DNA from 4 places in the Marinobacter sp. M1C genome. Region 1 is predicted to be linked to each of the others. Evidence: predicted binding sites of a transcription regulator. Region 1 holds the regulator's gene; each other region holds the start of a gene.
What was found. Region 1 encodes sigma-54, which starts transcription at its own class of promoters, with help from an activator protein. Its sites were predicted from a motif close to ANTGGCATNNANNTTGCTNT; they were not measured.
Positions count from the first base shown of each region.

Region 1 (4,550 bases):
TCTTAAACCTGCCCGCGGCGCGGAAAGCGCACCATGACCTTAGGTAAAGGCGGCGGCCTGCTTGTTACGCTGTTACCGGAACAACGCCCCAGGTGGCAAACGATTGCCCTTCTGGCCACGTTTATTGCCGCCGCTGCACTGCTGTGGCACAGCGACAGCGAAGTACCCATGCCAACGCAAGATAGCGAACTGCGCGGTGACAGCGAGCCCGACAGCTTTGTGGTGGACGCCCTGTACACTTCCTACGACGAACAAGGCACCATCAAAATCCAGTTTGTCAGCCCTCGCATTGAACAGTTCGAGGCCAACGGATACGCCATCATGGCCGAACCACAAGCCACGATCCAAGGCGAGCCCGGCTCAGAACCCTGGCAGCTTACCGCCAAACACGGCAAACTGCTCGACGGCAACAGCCAGCTGGAGCTTGAAGGTGATGTGCGCATTGTTCGACAGATTGGTGAGCGCAGCGCCACCTTGAGCACGACCAGATTGACGCTGGATAACCGCACCAATATGGCGTACACCGATGCCCCCGTCGAAATCGTTGACGCCACCGGCACTACCAACGCCACGGGCATGAAAGCCTGGCTCAATGAACGTATTCTGGAACTTGATTCCCAGGTGGAAGGACGCTATGAAACTGGTAACTGAAGGTAATACACTCTTTTGGCGCCGCGCACGAGGCCTGGGCAAGAGGCTGGGCGTGAGCTTCGGGCTGGCAGGCTTACTCGTCAGCACGCCAGGCCTGGCCTTTGATCTTGATTCCAATATCCCCATCAACGTGGCCGCCAATTCAGCGCGGCTTGACGATGCCAAAGGCGTTGCAACCTACACCGGCGATGTTGAACTGGTGCAAGGCGACACCAAGCTGTTTGCTCAAGAGGTGGTGCTCTACCGCGACATAAATGGGCTTAACCGCATTAAAGCCACCGGCACCCCGGCCCACTACGTTCAGCCCACGGCCAACGGAAAAGGGGAAACCGACGCAAAAGCCCTCACCATAACCTGGTCTGCTGCCGAGAAGCAGCTGACCTTTGAACGCGACGCAGTGATCATGCAAACTGGCAATATTTTTCGCGGTGAACTGATTCTTTACGACACCGTGAACCGCGTCGTCACTGCCCAAGGCAGCACCGAAGCAGGCTCCGGGTCAGGCCGGGTAGAAATGACGATCCAGCCGCGCAGCACACAGGAATCCGATGGCCGTTCTCAGAGCCAGTAATCTGGCAAAAAGCTACAAACAGAAAAAAGTGGTGATTGACGTGTCGCTGGAAATTCGCAGCGGCGAAATCGTCGGACTGCTAGGCCCTAACGGTGCTGGCAAAACCACCTGCTTTTATATGATTGTCGGGTTGGTGCAGGCTGACCACGGCCGCATTACGATTGATAACCAGGACATCACCCCGCTGCCCATGCACGGCCGTGCCCGCAAAGGCATTGGCTACCTACCCCAGGAAGCCTCGGTGTTTCGCAAGCTCACCGTGCGCGACAATATCATTGCCATTCTGGAAACCCGTAAAAATATGAAACGGGCGGAACGCGAAGCGAAGTTAGAGGAATTGCTAGCCGAGTTTCACATCAATCACATCCGCGACAGTATGGGTATGGCCTTGTCTGGGGGCGAGCGCCGCCGGGTAGAAATTGCTCGCGCACTGGCTATGGAGCCCGCTTTTATTCTGCTGGACGAACCCTTCGCCGGGGTGGACCCAATCTCGGTTAGCGACATCAAGCAAATCATTCGCCACCTACGCGACAAAGGCATAGGCGTACTGATCACCGACCACAACGTGCGCGACACCCTGGACATCTGCGAAAACGCCTACATTGTATCCGGGGGCCATATTATTGCCTCCGGCAGCTCCGCCGAAATCTTTGCCAATCAACAGGTCAAAGAGGTCTACCTGGGCAACGAATTCCGGCTGTAATAAACCTTAAAAGTGGGCATGCGATGACATCGCCAAAGGTGAATCGGTTGATTCCCCGGCGAACTCTAGTAGACTCGGCAGAGAATTTGCTTGTGAACGCAAACCCCGGTTAGCCAACCTTTTTTCGGTGGCTGCCACGCGCCAACCGATCGAGTAATGGATTCCCAAGAATGGTGATGAAAGCTTCTTTGCAGCTCAAGCTGGGCCAGAGCCTGACCATGACGCCCCAGCTCCAGCAGGCGATTCGCCTGCTACAGCTTTCTACCCTCGACTTGCAACAGGAAATTCAGCAGGCACTGGAATCCAACCCCATGTTGGAAGCACCGGAAGACGACGATCACGGCGATGAGGAATCCACGCACGCTGACACCAACAGCGATCAAAATACGGACTCCAGCGCAACAGATGCCTCGGTGGACACCAGCAAAGACTGGGACGAAAACGAAAATGGTCCCGACTGGGCCAGCGAAAACGAAATCCCCGATACCCTGCCAGACGACCTACCAGTGGATACGGCTTGGGACGACGTATACCAATCGGCGCCGGCACCGGCCAGCAGCAATGGCGACGATAACGACTACGATTTTGAAACTCGCAACTCGCCCGCTGAAACCCTGCGCGATCACCTGGAGTGGCAGCTTAACCTGACCACCATGACGGACCGCGACCGCGCCGTTGCTCACGCCCTGATGGACGCCGTTGACGAGCGCGGCTACCTGACCAGCTCGCTGGCCGAGATTTATACCGGCCTGCAGGACGAACAAGACGACGACCCGCTGGAACTGGATGAACTTGAAGCGGTACTAAGACGCCTACAGTTTTTTGACCCACCCGGTGTGTTTGGCCGCAACTTGCAGGAATGCCTGCTAATCCAACTGAACCAGATGTCACCAGACACCCCTTGGGTTTCTCAGGCGCGCATGGTCATCACCCACTACATCAGCCTGCTGGGCAACCGTGACTACGCCCAACTGCTGCGTCGTAGCCGCTTAAAAGAAGATCAGCTAAAACACGTACTGGCGCTGATTACCAGCCTGAACCCGCGCCCCGGCGATGTGATTGACCGAACCGAACCGGACTACGTGATTCCAGACGTGATTGTGTACAAGCGCAACGAGCGCTGGCGGGTAGAGCTGAACCCAGAAATTGCACCGCGCATTCGCGTCAATGCCAGCTATGCTTCATTGATAAAGCGCGCTGATAGCAGCGCTGATAACACCTACATGCGCGATCAGTTGCAAGAGGCTAAATGGTTCATTAAAAGCCTGCAAAGTCGCAACGAAACGCTGCTAAAAGTGGCTACCCGTATTGTGGAATATCAACAGGGTTTTCTAGACCAGGGGGAAGAAGCCATGAAGCCGTTGATCCTCTCGGAAATCGCCCAAGCCGTAGAAATGCATGAATCTACCATCTCCCGGGTAACCACCCAGAAATTCATGCATACACCTCGCGGCATTTTTGAACTCAAATATTTTTTCTCCAGCCATGTCAGCACCGATGCTGGCGGAGAATGTTCTTCAACTGCCATCCGCGCCATGATAAAAAAACTGATAGCCGTTGAAACCTCCAAAAAACCGTTGAGCGACAGCAAGATTGCCGCCATGCTTGGGGAACAGGGAATCCAAGTGGCACGGCGTACCGTGGCCAAATACCGGGAGGCACTACAAATACCTCCATCGAACGAAAGAAAGCGACTGGTGTAGCAGCACCAATGTAACAACACCGATGCAATAGCAGGAGAAGCCTATGCAACTCAATATTTCTGGCCATCATGTCGAACTGACCGAAGCACTCAAAGAGTACGTGAACGAAAAGTTCCAGCGCTTGGAGCGCCACTTCGACCAGATTAGTAACACCAATGTGACTCTGCAGGTGGAAAAATTGCGCCAGATAGCCGAAGCTACCGTAAATATAAGCGGTGGCGAATTGCACGCTAAGGCCGAAAATGAAGACATGTACGCAGCGATTGACGCTCTGGTGGACAAACTGGACCGCCAGATCCTCAAGTACAAAGAAAAGCAAGTATCCCGGATGCATGGTAACTAACACCGGATACAACGCGTAAACGCTTCACGCGCTGCGGCATGGCACCATGCCGCAGCCTTTTTTTTAATGGAAGTACCGTCGACCCATGAGCGAGACATCCCTGACTATAGAAACCATCCTTGCCCCGGAACTGACACTTTGTAACGTGCCAGCGTCCAGCAAGAAAAGGGTTCTTGAGTTTATTGCAGAGCAAATTCACCTGCATAACGCCACCTTGGGCAACACTCAGATATTCAGCAATCTGATTGCCCGCGAGCGCCTGGGGTCTACCGGAATCGGCCAAGGCATCGCTATTCCCCACTGCCGCCTGGAAGGCCTGGAGCACGTTATTGGCCTTCTCATCACCCTCAGCGAAAGCGTGGACTTCGATGCCATTGACAACCAGCCGGTGGATTTAGTTTTTGCTCTGGTTGTGCCAAAAGAAGCCACCAGCGAGCATCTTGAGCTGCTTAGCCAGCTTGCAGAAAAATTCAACGACCGGGCTTTTTGTGACCGTCTGCGCCAGTCGGAAGATGCCATTACCCTATTTCAACGTATGACCTCGGGACGCTAATCTGTCTTGACCGGATCCACTTCGAC
Region 1 covers NZ_CP092289.1:3,132,974-3,137,523, forward strand. Annotated here, with positions in the region: gene MIH19_RS14680 (HAD hydrolase family protein) at 1-37, shown strand, start outside; gene lptC (LPS export ABC transporter periplasmic protein LptC) at 34-651, shown strand; gene lptA (lipopolysaccharide transport periplasmic protein LptA) at 635-1,222, shown strand; gene lptB (LPS export ABC transporter ATP-binding protein) at 1,200-1,925, shown strand; gene MIH19_RS14700 (RNA polymerase factor sigma-54) at 2,096-3,628, shown strand; gene hpf (ribosome hibernation promoting factor) at 3,672-3,971, shown strand; gene ptsN (PTS IIA-like nitrogen regulatory protein PtsN) at 4,057-4,524, shown strand.

Region 2 (4,550 bases), 580 kb from region 1:
CGAACGTAATGACGTGAAGGCCACCTTTTTTGTGCTGGGATGGGTGGCCGAGAAGTATCCGCAGTTAGTGCGCAAAATTGCCGCTGGGGGTCACGAAGTGGCGTCCCATGGTTATAGCCACCAGCTGATTTACAGCCAGACTCCGGACGTGTTCCGCGAGGAAACTGTGCGATCAAAAGCTTTGTTGGAAGACATTATTGGGGCTGAGGTGAGCGGTTACCGCGCTGCCAGCTACTCGATTACCCACAAATCGCTCTGGGCGCTGGATATTTTGGCGGAATGCGGATTTACTTGGGATTCGAGTATTTTCCCGGTGCGCCATGACAATTACGGCATTCCGGGTTCGCCCCGTGCGCCCTACACCATTGAAACCGAAAAAGGCCATTTGTTGCGGGAATTCCCGCTGACCACAGCTAAAATCGGCGGGCTATCTATACCCGCTGCGGGCGGGGGCTATTTCCGCCAGTTCCCCTACCCTGTTTTCCGCTATCTGTTCAATAACGCCTCTGGCGGTGGCAGCCGGCCGCAAATGTTTTACTTGCACCCCTGGGAGATAGACCCAGACCAACCGCGCTACAACAACGCCAGCTGGTTTTCCCGCTTCCGCCATTACACCAATCTGGATAAGTGCGAACACCGCTTGGAAAGGCTGATGCAAGACTTCCGCTTTGGTACAGTGTCGCAAAGCTACGATGCGTATAGGCCCGAGAGCTCTCAGTCGGACACGCGACTGACCACGCAACAGATGGTCGGACTGGCCTGAAACTGACAGGGATTACTCATGTATCTAGAATTTTTCGGCCTACACAGACACCCTTTCCGGATTACGCCGGAAGACGACTTTATTTATATGAGCCAGCAGCATTCGCGGGCTTATGTGTACATGTCGTCGGCCATTTGGAGTTCAGAAGGTTTTGTAGTGATCAGCGGCGAAATTGGCTCTGGTAAAACCACCCTGCTGAAGAAAACCATCCGCAATATGGATGGGGATTTGAAGCTGTTGAACGTGGCCTACACCAACCTGGAATCGAAAGACCTGTTCAGCCTGATTCTACGCAAGGCGGGATTGAAGGCCGAAGATGACAGCAAGGTTGGCATGCTGTTCCAGATTACGGAATATCTGGAGAAGATGGCTGCCGAAGGCACTCCGGTGGTGCTGACCATCGACGAAGCCCAAAACCTGACCCGGGAAAACCTGGAAGACGTGCGCATGCTGGCCGGTATGGAGAGCATGGGCGGTCCATCCATGCGGGTAATTTTGCTGGGGCAGCCTGAGCTTAAAAAGGCAGTAACCTCTATTCCCCAGCTGTCGCAACGGGTGAAGCTGTTTTTCCATCTGGAAGGGCTGACGCCAAAGGAAACCGCCGAGTACATTGATTACCGCCTGCTAGTGTCTGGCCACGGTGGCAACAAGCTGTTTGATAAAGACACCGTTCAGGAAATTCACGAGCTGAGCCGTGGCATTCCGCGACTGATTAACAAGCTGTGCGATGGCATGATGATGTGCGCCTACGCTGAAGACCGGCCGTTTATAGACCCCCACGATTTGAAAAATATCCGCAAGGACTTGCTGGGCGAAGACGACGAGCAAAAGGCGAAAGCACCGGAGGCTGCGAGCCATAAAGCAGACGCCGTGCCGACTCTAGGCATGTCACAAGCACCGGTAGGCTTTGGTGATATGGCCAAAACCCTCCATCGTATTGCCAGCGCCCTGGAGAGTATTGATGGGCGTTTGGCGAAGATGTCACCGGAAGGGACCTCCTCACAAAAAGAATCCGTTGGTTCCGCTGACAATGTGAAGCCACTCACGCCCTTCTGGAAGAAATAGCTGCTTGCGGCTGTCGAGTTACTGGACACAATTCGCCACAACTTGCGTGTAATACAACGTGAACGAAACTCGACGTTATGGATTTTTAGTGTCGGTATTTTTTACATATGCCTCTGCACAGCCGCGGACTTAAACTTTCAACTCACTGAAATAAAAGTCGGAAATATTTCTGGCACCAAACTTGCTTTCCTTAAAGTATCTTAGAAAACAATTCAGTTAAGGAAAACCTTATGTCTATATTCAACCGTATCGCAGCTATAAGCGCCTTGGGTGTTTCTCTTGCCATTGCAGCCCCTGCCATTGCAGCCCCTGTCGCTGTAAACCTGATTCAGAATGGCAGCTTCGAAAACGACTCCGTAGCTGTGAACAGCTGGAAATCGTTCACTGCTATCGATGGATGGAACGCCGATAACAACGGATTCGAAATTTGGAACAACTATAACGGCGTAACCGCGAAAGAAGGCAACCAATTTGCCGAGCTAAACGCCGACCCTGGCACAGGCACTGCTTTCAGTATTTACCAGGATATCAACACCGTCGCAGGCCAATCCTACGACATTAACTTTGCTTATCAGGCCCGCAATAACAACGACGAAGCGTTTTCCTTCTTTGTCGGAAGTATTGCCTGGCTGCTAACCGACCACACGACTGATGGCTGGAGCATATTCTCCAATTCATTCGTAGCCCAGCAAGCAACTACGACAATCACGTTCGCCTCTGTGACTCCGTTGACTGGCACCGTTGGTAATTTCCTGGATGATGTGAAAGTGACCGCCGCGGTTCCAGAGCCTGGCACTCTGGCGCTTCTTGGCCTTGGTCTGTTTGGTTTGACTGCTGCGCGCCGTCGTAAGACCGCCGCGTAAGTTGATAGCATAAAAGGTAAGTTTCACCGGTCGTTCCCTGACTGGCGAGCCTTTAAAAACCCCGGCCCTGTGCCGGGTTTTTTGCTTTCTACGGTTGCTGATTAGAGGTCGTCACATTTTGCTCAAATCACAAACAGCGAGGTGAATTCATGAACAGTCATGCATTCCAGCTCCGCTTGGCTTTGTAACGCCTGGGAGATTCGCTGGCATTGGCCTGCGGGGAAGCGGGTTGCGAGGTTCTGCTGGAACTTCTGTTTAAGCAGCGGAATCGCGGCTTCGCGACGGCGGCGGTGGCCTATTGGATACTCGACGACCACATTTTCTGTGCTTGAACCGTCTTTGAAGAAAATCTGCACTGCGTTCGCAATGGAGCGCTTGTTTGGGTCCAGATAATCCATTGAGTAGTCCTCGTTTTCGACCACTTCCATTTTGCTTCGCAGCTCATCAATCATTGGATGGGCGCTGTGAAAGCTGTCTTCGTAGTGCTCGGCTATGAGGTCGCCAAATATCAGCGGCACGGCTGTCATATATTGCAGACAGTGGTCGCGGTCTGCGGCGTTGGCCAGGCTGCCTACTTTTGAAATAATACGAACGGCGGATTCGTGGGTGGTCAGTACTATTTTATCAATATCTTGCAGGCGGTCTTTAACTTGTGGGTGAAGTGTAACTGAAGCTTCCGCGGCGGTTTGGGCGTGGAATTCTGCAGGGAAAGACACTTTGAACAAAATGTTTTCCATCACGTAGGAACCAAATGCCTGTGGTAAAGAAAGCTGACACTTGTCCGCAGGTTTGATTTTTTGGTCTTTGTTGGTTTTGCTGAACAGCACGTCGTTAAAGCCCCACTGGGGAGCTGTAAGCGCGCCAGGTATGCCCATTTCGCCGCGCATGGCGATATCGGCCAAGCGAACGGCTCTGGAGGTTGCGTCGCCAGCGGCCCAGGATTTACGGGAACCGGCGTTGGGGGCGTGGCGGTAGGTGCGCAGGGATTGGCCGTCTACCCAGGCGTGTGACAACGCTGACAGCAACTGGTCGCGGTTGGCGCCCATCAGGCGGGCTACGACGGCGGTAGACGCGACTTTTACCAGCAGAACGTGGTCTAGCCCTACCCTATTGAACGAGTTTTCGAGTGCCAGCACGCCCTGGATTTCGTGGGCCATGATCATGGCTTCCAGCACGGCTTTCATGGCGATGGGGAATTTGCCTTCGGCCACGCGCTTTTGTGACAGGTGGTCCGCTACTGCGAGTATGCCGCCCAGGTTATCCGACGGGTGGCCCCATTCTGCTGCCAGCCAGGTGTCGTTGTAATCCAGCCAGCGAATAATGCAGCCAATATCCCACGCGGCTTTGACCGGGTCCATACGGAATGATGTGCCTGGCACCCGCGCGCCGTTGGGTACAATGGTGCCTTCTACCAACGGGCCCAAGTGTTTGGTGCATTCCGGGAATCTTAGGGCTAGCAGGCCGCAGCCAAGGGTGTCCATTAAGCAGTGGCGGGCGGTTGTCCACGCCTCGTCACTTTTAATTTGGTAGTTGAGGACGTAGTCGGCGATGGTTTGCAAGATGTCGTCGTAATCCGGGCGTTCATTGAGATCGAATGTGGCAGACATGGTGGTTCTCCTGAGTATTTGATTGGCTTTAAAATAACGCGCGCACTGATACATACCGCTAAAATTGTCATGTATTTATTTAACATTCAATACTTTTGTCTACAATACTTCCATCTACAATCATTTGATTTAAATTAATCGTTTTGTGTCGTTGAAATACCTAGACCTTAGTTTCCATTATTTTTTCTTAATGTAAACGTCATTACATATCTCCTTCGATCGCGCCCAACTACCTGTTCGCAGCTCTGTTAT
Region 2 covers NZ_CP092289.1:2,550,795-2,555,344, forward strand. Annotated here, with positions in the region: gene MIH19_RS11975 (XrtA system polysaccharide deacetylase) at 1-763, shown strand, start outside; gene MIH19_RS11980 (AAA family ATPase) at 782-1,828, shown strand; gene MIH19_RS11985 (PEP-CTERM sorting domain-containing protein) at 2,059-2,691, shown strand; gene prpD (2-methylcitrate dehydratase) at 2,814-4,298, opposite strand.
Region 2: MIH19_RS11985 (PEP-CTERM sorting domain-containing protein) is a predicted target of sigma-54. The motif match lies at 1,997-2,016, and genes of this name have one in related genera.

Region 3 (4,550 bases), 1.2 Mb from region 1:
CAACCACCAGGCCATAACCCACCAACTGGTTGTTGCGCACACCTTTAATGCGGGCCAGATCTTTCAGCCTGTCTGCCATCACCGGCGACGCCACCAGCAGAGCCATTAACGCTGTAGCCACACACTTGCGCAGATTCACCTTAAAAGAGCTCGCTTTAAATAAGTTCACAGAGGCCACCATTCGCTGTTAAAGAAACGCCCCATCCAGCCCATCTGGTTGGCTTGGTCAAAATCACCAGTGCCACCGTAAGCAATGCGGGCATCGGCAATGCGGTTAGACGCCAAAGTGTTGTCCGGCTTGATATCCTGGGGCCGCACCAATCCTGTCAGGCGAATGTATTCTTCGCCATTGGTCAGCGACAGCCACTTTTCGCCACGAATACGTAACACGCCGTTAGGCAGCACTTCGGTCACGGTCACGGTAATGCTGCCGGCCAGGCTGTTGCTTTGATCGGCGTCGGCGGCACCCTGAAAATCTCGCTGTTGTTTGATAGCCGTTGCTAGCCCTAGTTGGTTTCTACCCAATATGTTGGGCTCGGCCAGGCTGATGTCACTGTCTTTCGAGATACTGGTTTCCGCGTTTTTGCTGGCGCGGGTAGACTCCTTCAAGGTCACCGTGAGCACATCGCCCACGTTGAGCGCCACTGTGTCGCCGTAAAAATTGTAATTGCGGCTAATCTGGTAAATAGAACCGGTTTCGAGATCGCGCTGCATCATCGCCTGGGCCCGCACCGGAGCGTATTCCGGGTCATCCGGCATGGCACGGGGCCGGCTCATGGCAGTGCAACCCTGAAGCACCGCCAGCACCAGAACCAACGCAACGCTGGCGCTGCGACGGAACTGTAAAAAAACGGTGTTAGCTGTCATAGCGAAACCTCTGGCCGGCAACAACCGGCGTTAACCAATATTGTTGGTGATGAACTGCAGCATCTGGTCAACAGTCGATACTACTTTCGAGTTCATTTCGTAGGCGCGCTGGGTGGTAATCATATTCACCAGCTCTTCCACCACTTCCACGTTGGACGATTCAATAGAGCCCTGCTCCAGCGTGCCCAGGCCGGCCAAGCCCGGTTCACCTTCGGTCGGGTCGCCACTGGCATTGGTCTGCTTGAACAGGTTATTGCCAATCGCCTGCAGACCCTGCGGGTTAATAAAGTCCACCAGGGTTATCTGGCCAAGGTTGATGGGAGCGGCCTGATCGTCGGTGACAGCGGTTACAGTGCCATCGCGACCGATGGTCACATTAGTGGCATTTGCCGGAATGTTGATGTTGGGCTGCAAGGCGTTGCCCGCGGGGTTTACAACATCACCATCGGAATTCAACTGAAACTGACCGTCGCGGGTATAGGCGGTTTGGCCGTCTGGCAATTGCACTTGCAAGAAGCCGCGACCGTTAACCGCCATATCCAGTGGCTGCTCGGTTATCTGCAAGTTGCCCTGGGTAAACTGTTTGGCGGTACCCACAACCCTCACACCGGTACCCAACTGCAACCCGGAGGGTAATTCGGTGTTCTGTGTGTTCAGGCCACCGGGTTGGCGTTTCACCTGATACAGAAGATCCTGAAACACCGCGCGGTCGCGCTTGAAACCGGTAGTGTTCACGTTCGCCAGGTTGTTAGAGATGGTGGACATGTTAGTGTCCTGCGCGCTTAACCCGGTTTTGCTAACCCATAATGCTGGATGCATTTTAATCGCTCCCTACCGTCAGGCTGTTGTGGATGGCGGCGAAATCTTGCCGCTTTCACGCCCGCCGGCGTGTTGTTTCAAGTGTTGATACACGTTTTGATGCAAGTGTTATCAGAGGTTCTGCAATAGCCGTGCCGCTGCTTCAGAATTTTCTTTCGCGGTGCTCATTACCTTCACCTGCATTTCGTATTGCCGCGACAGCTGCAAATTGGAAATCATTTCGGCCACCGCGTTTACGTTAGAGCTTTCCAGAAAGCCACTGGAAACCCGGGCGTTGGCATCAGCCGGTTCACCACCACCAAGCGCTTGATCGGGCTTGCGACGTATAAAGCCATCCGGGCCTTTTTCCAGTGCCTTTGTCGGCGGCGTTACCAGCTTGAGCCTGTCCACCTCCACCAACTGATCGGGAGGGCCACCCACCGGAACAATAGACACGGTGCCGTCGGCACCAATCTCAACGTTATCAAAAGGCGGCAAAGCCACCGGGCCACCGTTGCCCAGAACCATTTCACCGTTAGCCAATCGCAGCAGACCATTGACATCTATCTGCAGGGAGCCACTGCGGGTAAACACTTCTTCACCCAGGTTGTTTTGCACCGCCAGCCAGCTGTCGCCTTCAATCGCCACATCCAGTTTCCGCCCGGTTTCCATCAGAGCACCTGAAGACAAGTCTGTGCCGGGGTTTTCGGTCATGGCGTAGGCGCGAGTAGGATGATACTCGCCAAACACCGGCATACTGCGTGCCTGGGCGAAGTCTCTCTTGAAACCAGTGGTGGTCACGTTCGCCAGGTTGTTAGCATGGGCGCGCTGGGCCAGCATGTTCTGCTTGGCACCGGACATTCCGATATAAAGGGCTTTGTCCATGGGGAAGGTTCCTGCCGGATATTTGACTGTTACCAGTCTTAAAGCAGGAGTCGTGCCAGCTTTATTGGCGACGAAATAAGAAAAGTTCGGGAGTAAGCAAAACCGGGCCTTATCTGGCCCGGTTTTGCTAAAAGCACCCTGGCGGGCGCTCGATTACTTACCTCAGGTTGATGATGGTCTGGGTGACCGCATCCGAGGTTTCAATGGTTTTGGCATTCGCCTGGTAGTTACGCTGGGCAATAATCAGATTCACCAATTCCGCAGACAGGTCTACGTTGGATTCCTCAACTGAGCTGGCCTGAATCGCCCCCAGGGTTCCGGTGTCTGGCCTGCCAATAATCGGCTGGCCAGATTCGAAGGTCTCCACCCAGCTGGTGTCACCCGACGGTGACAGGCCGTCGGTATTATTAAAGCTGGCCAAAGCCACCTGCCCTAACGATTTTGACTGGCCGTTGGTGTAGCGGGCAAAAATGACGCCTTGCTGCGACACATCCAGCCCCGACAGCCGGCCGGTGGTGTAGCCATTCTGGCGCTGATCATTGACACCGAAGTTGGCGCCATATTGAGTGGTGTTACCCAAATCCAAATCAAACTTCGCGTTAGCCATTGTTGCGGCGCCATTGCTGGCTCCGCTTCCATCTTTCGGCACCCAATTATTGATTGGAATTACGCCATTGGCGGGTGATGTCAGGCTCCCGCTTTGATCGAACACTAAGCTAGCAGCAGGGTTGGACGTAGCTCCAGTTGTAGTCGTGTCGCCTACATCTTCACCATCTATTTGCAAGAATAATGACCAATTGCTCTGGTCTACCCCAGGTGACGGACTCGATGGGTCTTTTTTGGCATAGAATTGGGTGAGTTCATGAGGGTTACCCAAACTGTCGAAAATCGTGGTTGCGGTAACGTGGTTGTAGGTACCCGGATTTAACGGATCGAACGGAGTTGCAGTGAGCACCTGCTCCCGCGCATCCAGATTAAGGTCTGTCCGCAGATCGGTGGTGCGCTGTGGCGCCAGATTATCGCTGCCAATTTGCAGATCACCCGTTCTGCCTGACAAGTTGCCGGCGGCGTCTGCAATATAGCCTTGTAACCGCATATTCTGGTTGTTCACCACAAAGCCGTCTTTGTCGGTACCAAACTGACCGGCACGGGAGTATCGCTTTTCGCCGCCATTATTCAGCTCAAAGAACCCGTCACCGTCGATAGCAAGGTCCAATCCGTTATCGGTGAAACTGACGTTACCCTGGCCGAACGATTGTTTAACGCCCTGCACCCGAACCCCGTCGCCAACTGGCGCGTTGCCCGAACTTAAAAAGCCGTTGGCGTACAAATCCCCAAACTGCACGCGGCTGCTTTTAAAGCCGACGGTGCTAGCGTTTGCGATGTTATTGCCGGTTACGTCCAGGTCTACCGCCGCGGCCCTCAGGCCGCTTAATCCTGTGTTAAATGCCATGATTTACCCCTGCTGACGCCGGTATTAATTGATTTGCCGAACTTGCGACAGATCAATAGACCCCATGCCCGCAAGGTTCAGAGAAATAGAGCCGCCTTTGCCCAAAGACACGCTGTCGACGTTTGCGCTCATCATTGTGCCCAACTGCTGCGAACCACCAGGATAGGCACCGGAAGCCACTACGTAATAAGAGCCTTGCGGCAAAGCACTGCCGTTGCCGTCTTTACCGTCCCACGTGAATTTGGCAGAACCGGAGGGCTTGCCACCCAATTCCATCTGCCGCACCAACTCACCCGAACCGTTCAATATCGACACTTGCACGCCGCCGGTTGAGGCAGGCACATCGACGGTTCCGTTAACCTCGCCGCTGGCACCCAGCATCGCCAAATCCGACGACACCAATACGGTTTTACCAACCATGGCGGAAGCTTGCAGAGCCTGGGTAGAACGGAATTCGCCGACCACGTTGTCCACGTTGCCAGACAACTTCTGCATTTCTTCCAGCGAACTGAATTGTGCCAGCTGGGAAATAAACTCGCCGTTGTCT
Region 3 covers NZ_CP092289.1:1,952,115-1,956,664, reverse strand. Annotated here, with positions in the region: gene MIH19_RS09365 (flagellar basal body P-ring protein FlgI) at 1-106, opposite strand, end outside; gene flgH (flagellar basal body L-ring protein FlgH) at 166-867, opposite strand; gene flgG (flagellar basal-body rod protein FlgG) at 898-1,686, opposite strand; gene MIH19_RS09350 (flagellar basal body rod protein FlgF) at 1,798-2,550, opposite strand; gene flgE (flagellar hook protein FlgE) at 2,708-4,003, opposite strand; gene MIH19_RS09340 (flagellar hook assembly protein FlgD) at 4,028-4,550, opposite strand, start outside.
Region 3: MIH19_RS09350 (flagellar basal body rod protein FlgF) is a predicted target of sigma-54. The motif match lies at 2,591-2,610, and genes of this name have one in related genera.

Region 4 (4,550 bases), 1.2 Mb from region 1:
TGTTTGTGAACCCGGAAGCCGCCGAACGCATGGGCATGACCATTGCCGATGACATTATTGCGGAAGCCAAAGAAGTGGTTTCCAACGCCAAGTAAAGCCTGACTTACACGGGCAGGCGGTAACCAACCCGACCTGTCCGTTTTCTTTTACAGCGAACCTTATTCATGCTCAGTAACATTGCCTTTTATGGCGCATTAGAAACCGGCCTGATATACGGCCTGGTTGCCTTCGGAATCTACCTGTCATTCCGTGTTCTGGACTTCCCCGACTTAACCGTAGACGGCAGCTTCCCCCTTGGTGCCGCCGTAGCCGCCATGCTGATTATTTCCGGCTGGAACCCCTGGCTGGCAACCGGTGCCGCGATACTGGCCGGCATGGCCGCCGGTGCCGTAACCGCCCTGCTTAACGTAAAACTTAAAATCCTGAATCTGCTGGCGTCTATTTTGACGATGATTGCGCTCTATTCCATAAACCTGCGCATTATGGGTCGCCCCAACGTGGCGCTGTTAATGGAAGACACGGTGCTAACGCCCTGGTACAGCCTGGGGCTTGAATATCATCAGGTACCGGTGTTGCTGTTCACCCTCGTTATTGGTGTGTCGCTGTTTCTGCTTTGGCGCTTCATGAAATCTGAAACCGGGCTGGCCATGCGCGCCACCGGTGCAAACGCCCGTATGGCTCGGGCCCAGGGCATCGCCACTGGTGGCATGATTGTTCTGGGTGTCGCGGTATCTAACGGCTTGGTGGGCCTGGCCGGCGCACTGTTCGCCCAAAGCCAGGGCGCAGCCGACGTCACCATAGGCGTAGGCGTTATTGTGATCGGCCTGGCATCGCTGATTGGCGGTGAAGCGGTTATTACGCCCACCAGCGTGTTTCGCGCGTTGCTGGCCTGCGTGGTCGGCGCCATCATTTACCGCCTGGCCATCGCCTTCGCACTGAACGCCGATGCACTGGGCCTGAAGGCGCAAGATCTGAACCTGATTACCGCTGTGCTGGTCACCCTGGCCATTGTTCTGCCCGGTGCCCGCGTGTCACTGATGAACAAATTCAAACGCAGAAAAGCCTGAGGAGGCACCATGATTACCGCAACTGACCTCCGGCTTACCTTCGGCGAAGGCACCCCCCTGGAAAACCCGGCTCTGCGTGGCATGAGCCTGACCGTCAACCAAGGCGAATTTGTCACCGTTATTGGCAGTAACGGCGCCGGAAAATCCACTTTTTTGAACGCCCTGGCCGGCGAAGTACTGGTCGACAGCGGCAAAATTCTTGTGGATAACATCGACGTAACCAAGCTGCCAACCCACAAGCGCACCGGTCGCGTAGCGCGGGTATTTCAAGACCCGTTAGCGGGAACCTGTGAAGGCTTGTCCATTGAAGAAAATCTGGCCCTGGCCATCAAACGCGGCAAACACCGCGGCCTGGGCACAGCCGTGAAAAAACAGTATCGGGAACGCTTTCGCTCCAGCCTGGCCACGTTGGGTTTGGGCCTGGAAAACCGACTGAGCGACAAAATGGGCCTGCTCTCTGGCGGCCAGCGCCAGGCCGTTAGCCTGTTGATGGCAAGCCTGACACCGTCCAGCATTCTGCTGCTAGACGAGCACACCGCCGCGCTGGACCCAAAAACCGCGTCTTTCGTGCTGGAGCTGACCCAGAATATTATTGCTGAACAGAAACTTACGGCATTGATGGTCACCCACAGCATGAAGCAGGCGCTGGAAGTAGGCACCCGCACCGTGATGCTGCACCAAGGCGAAGTGGTGTTCGACATTGCCGGCAAAGACCGCGAAGGGCTGGAAGTAAAAGATCTGCTCAACCTGTTTGAACAACAACGCGGCCTGACCGTAGACGACGACAGCCTGCTGCTGGGCTAAACCCTGTCACACGGCGGTTGTCTGAAAAGACACACCCGCCCCCAACACATTGAAGCCCTTCGGTTTTCAGTTTATTGCGATTTTGCAAGCGCTATACCATTGATTTTAACCCTCGAATCAGCCCGGCCCATAGCCGAGCTTTTCTTTTAAACACTTTACATCCCATCAGGCCGTCAGGCGGGTTCTTGCGATGCGATTAAAAGCAGTAATCGGGGGTAGCGTAAATTGCCCCTGATTACTCGCATTTATGAGGATCCATCTGAACCGGAATCAGGTCCTGCGGATGCGTGCCAGTCCCAGGCCGAGTAGGCCGGCACCAAAGAGCAGCACGCTGGCTGGTTCTGGAACAGCCTGCTGGCGCACCGTGGCTTTGAAATCAAATCCTTCAGCGAATCCGAATTGATCGAGAAGGATGACTAGAAATGAATCCGCGTCCGCGTTCAGGGTCAGGTTGCAAAATCCGCATCCGGGATAAGTCGCAAATTCGGTGGTTGCATTGAGCTGCGTCAGGGTGCGGCCATCCTCCGAGATGGTGCCATTGAAGAAACCGAACGGCGAAGCAGTGGGAAGGCTGAAATTGGCCAGGCCTACGGTGACGTTGAAGCCGAGAAGATCGCTGACATCAAAAGACGAGCCGGCGGTCGCCGCATCATCACGGATCTCGATGAACCCGGTGAGCAAGTCACCGATCGTGAAGGGTGCGGCAGGCACTGGATCGAATGCGCCGCCACCGGTTACCGTTCCCGTCAGATCAATAAACGCGGCATTGGCCGTTCCCACCATCGTCAACAGGCAAATACCCACACCTGCTCCTTGGAAGCTGTTCATCACTTGCTTAAATTTGCTCAAACTTGCCATGAGAAAAATCCTTGTTTCGGTTGTCGTGTAAAGGCAATTGTTTTCTGTGAATCCGTCAAGCGGGCACCACATACTGCCTTCGGACGCCCGATACAACTTTTCCCAAAAGTTATTGAAGCAAAAAATAAGCCATCATATTTAATTGATCAAAAGCAAGTGGTTAGTATTTTTAGTCTTTGGCGGCTAGCTTCACATGTAAAAATACCTGACGATTTTTTGAACAAGTGTCGGGTCCTGGGTGAGTGCTCGTTTTGCGGACAAATAGACTGCGGGTGGCCTGGCCGTAGACGACAACCTGCTGCTAAGTTAAACCCTGCCACAAGGCGATTGTCTGAAAAGACACACCCGCTCCCCAACACATTGAAGCCCTTTGGCTTTCAGTTTGTTGCGATTTTGCAAGCGCTTTACCATTGATTTTAACCCTCGAATCAGCCCGATCCATAGCCGGGCTTTTCTTTTAAAAACACTACATCCTGTTATACTCATACTCATTCCGGCCTATATATAGGGCTACACACTAATCTGTTGTAGAAATAAATACGTAAACACACGCAAATTTCCAGTCCGGCGTTCACTAGAAGCGTCTGGCGAAAGCACTGATAAAGTAATGACATGGCGCGCTGTACGCGGCGACGCTTTTTTTCCCGACACACACAGTTCGAGGGCGGCAATGAACGCTAAAGCACAGGCATTAGTCACAACCATTCCGATGCAAGACGCATCACTCGACATCTGGAACAGCAAGTACCAGCTGAAAACCAAAACCGGCGACGCCGTCGACAAAGACATTCTGGCCACCTATGAGCGCGTAGCCCGTGCCCTGTCAGAAGTCGAAAACAAAGACCTGCGCGCCAAACATTACAAAGACTTCGCCTGGGCCCTGAAACACGGCGCCATTCCTGCCGGCCGCATTATTTCCAACGCCGGCGCACAGTCGCACAAGCCTGCCACCTCTACGATTAACTGCACCGTTAGTGGCAACATTAACGACTCTATGAACGACATTCTGGGGAAAAACCACGAAGCAGGCCTGACGCTCAAAGCCGGCTGTGGAATTGGTTATGAATTCTCTACCCTGCGCCCCCGCGGCGCCTACGTCGCCGGCGCCGGTGCCACCACATCCGGCCCGCTGTCGTTCATGGATATCTTCGACCGTATGTGCTTCACCGTGTCTTCAGCCGGTGGCCGCCGCGGCGCTCAAATGGCTACGTTTGACATTCACCACCCAGACATCATCGACTTCATTCAGGCCAAGCGTGAAGATGGCCGCCTGCGCCAGTTCAACCTGTCGCTGCTGATCACCGAAGACTTCATCAACGCCGTACGTGACGACGCCGACTGGAACCTGTCCTTCCCGGTGACCGATAAAGAAGTGGAAGAAGAAGGCCTGGACCTGACCGACCCGGCCAAGTTTGTATACCGTGACTTCCCGGTCGTAAAAGACTACGTGATGAACGCCGAAGGCAAAGTAGCCTGCCGCATTTACCGCACTCTAAAAGCCCAGTTCATCTGGGACACCATCATGACCTCCACCTACGACTACGCCGAGCCGGGTTTCATCCTGATCGACAAAGTAAACCAGATGAACAACAACTGGTTCTGCGAGGACATCCGTGCCACTAACCCTTGTGGCGAACAGCCCCTGCCCCCTTACGGCAGCTGCCTGCTAGGCTCGGTGAACCTGACCATGTTCGTGGACTACCCGTTCACCGACAAAGCCAGCTTCAACTATGAAAAGTACAAAAAAGTCGTCGGCATCTTCACCCGCATGCTAGACAACGTGGTGGAAATCAACGGCCTGCCACTGGCACAGCAACGCCA
Region 4 covers NZ_CP092289.1:1,927,124-1,931,673, reverse strand. Annotated here, with positions in the region: gene MIH19_RS09235 (ABC transporter substrate-binding protein) at 1-95, shown strand, start outside; gene MIH19_RS09230 (ABC transporter permease) at 165-1,067, shown strand; gene MIH19_RS09225 (ABC transporter ATP-binding protein) at 1,077-1,871, shown strand; gene MIH19_RS09220 (PEP-CTERM sorting domain-containing protein) at 2,142-2,729, opposite strand; gene MIH19_RS09215 (adenosylcobalamin-dependent ribonucleoside-diphosphate reductase) at 3,400-4,550, shown strand, end outside.
Region 4: MIH19_RS09220 (PEP-CTERM sorting domain-containing protein) is a predicted target of sigma-54. The motif match lies at 2,844-2,863, and genes of this name have one in related genera.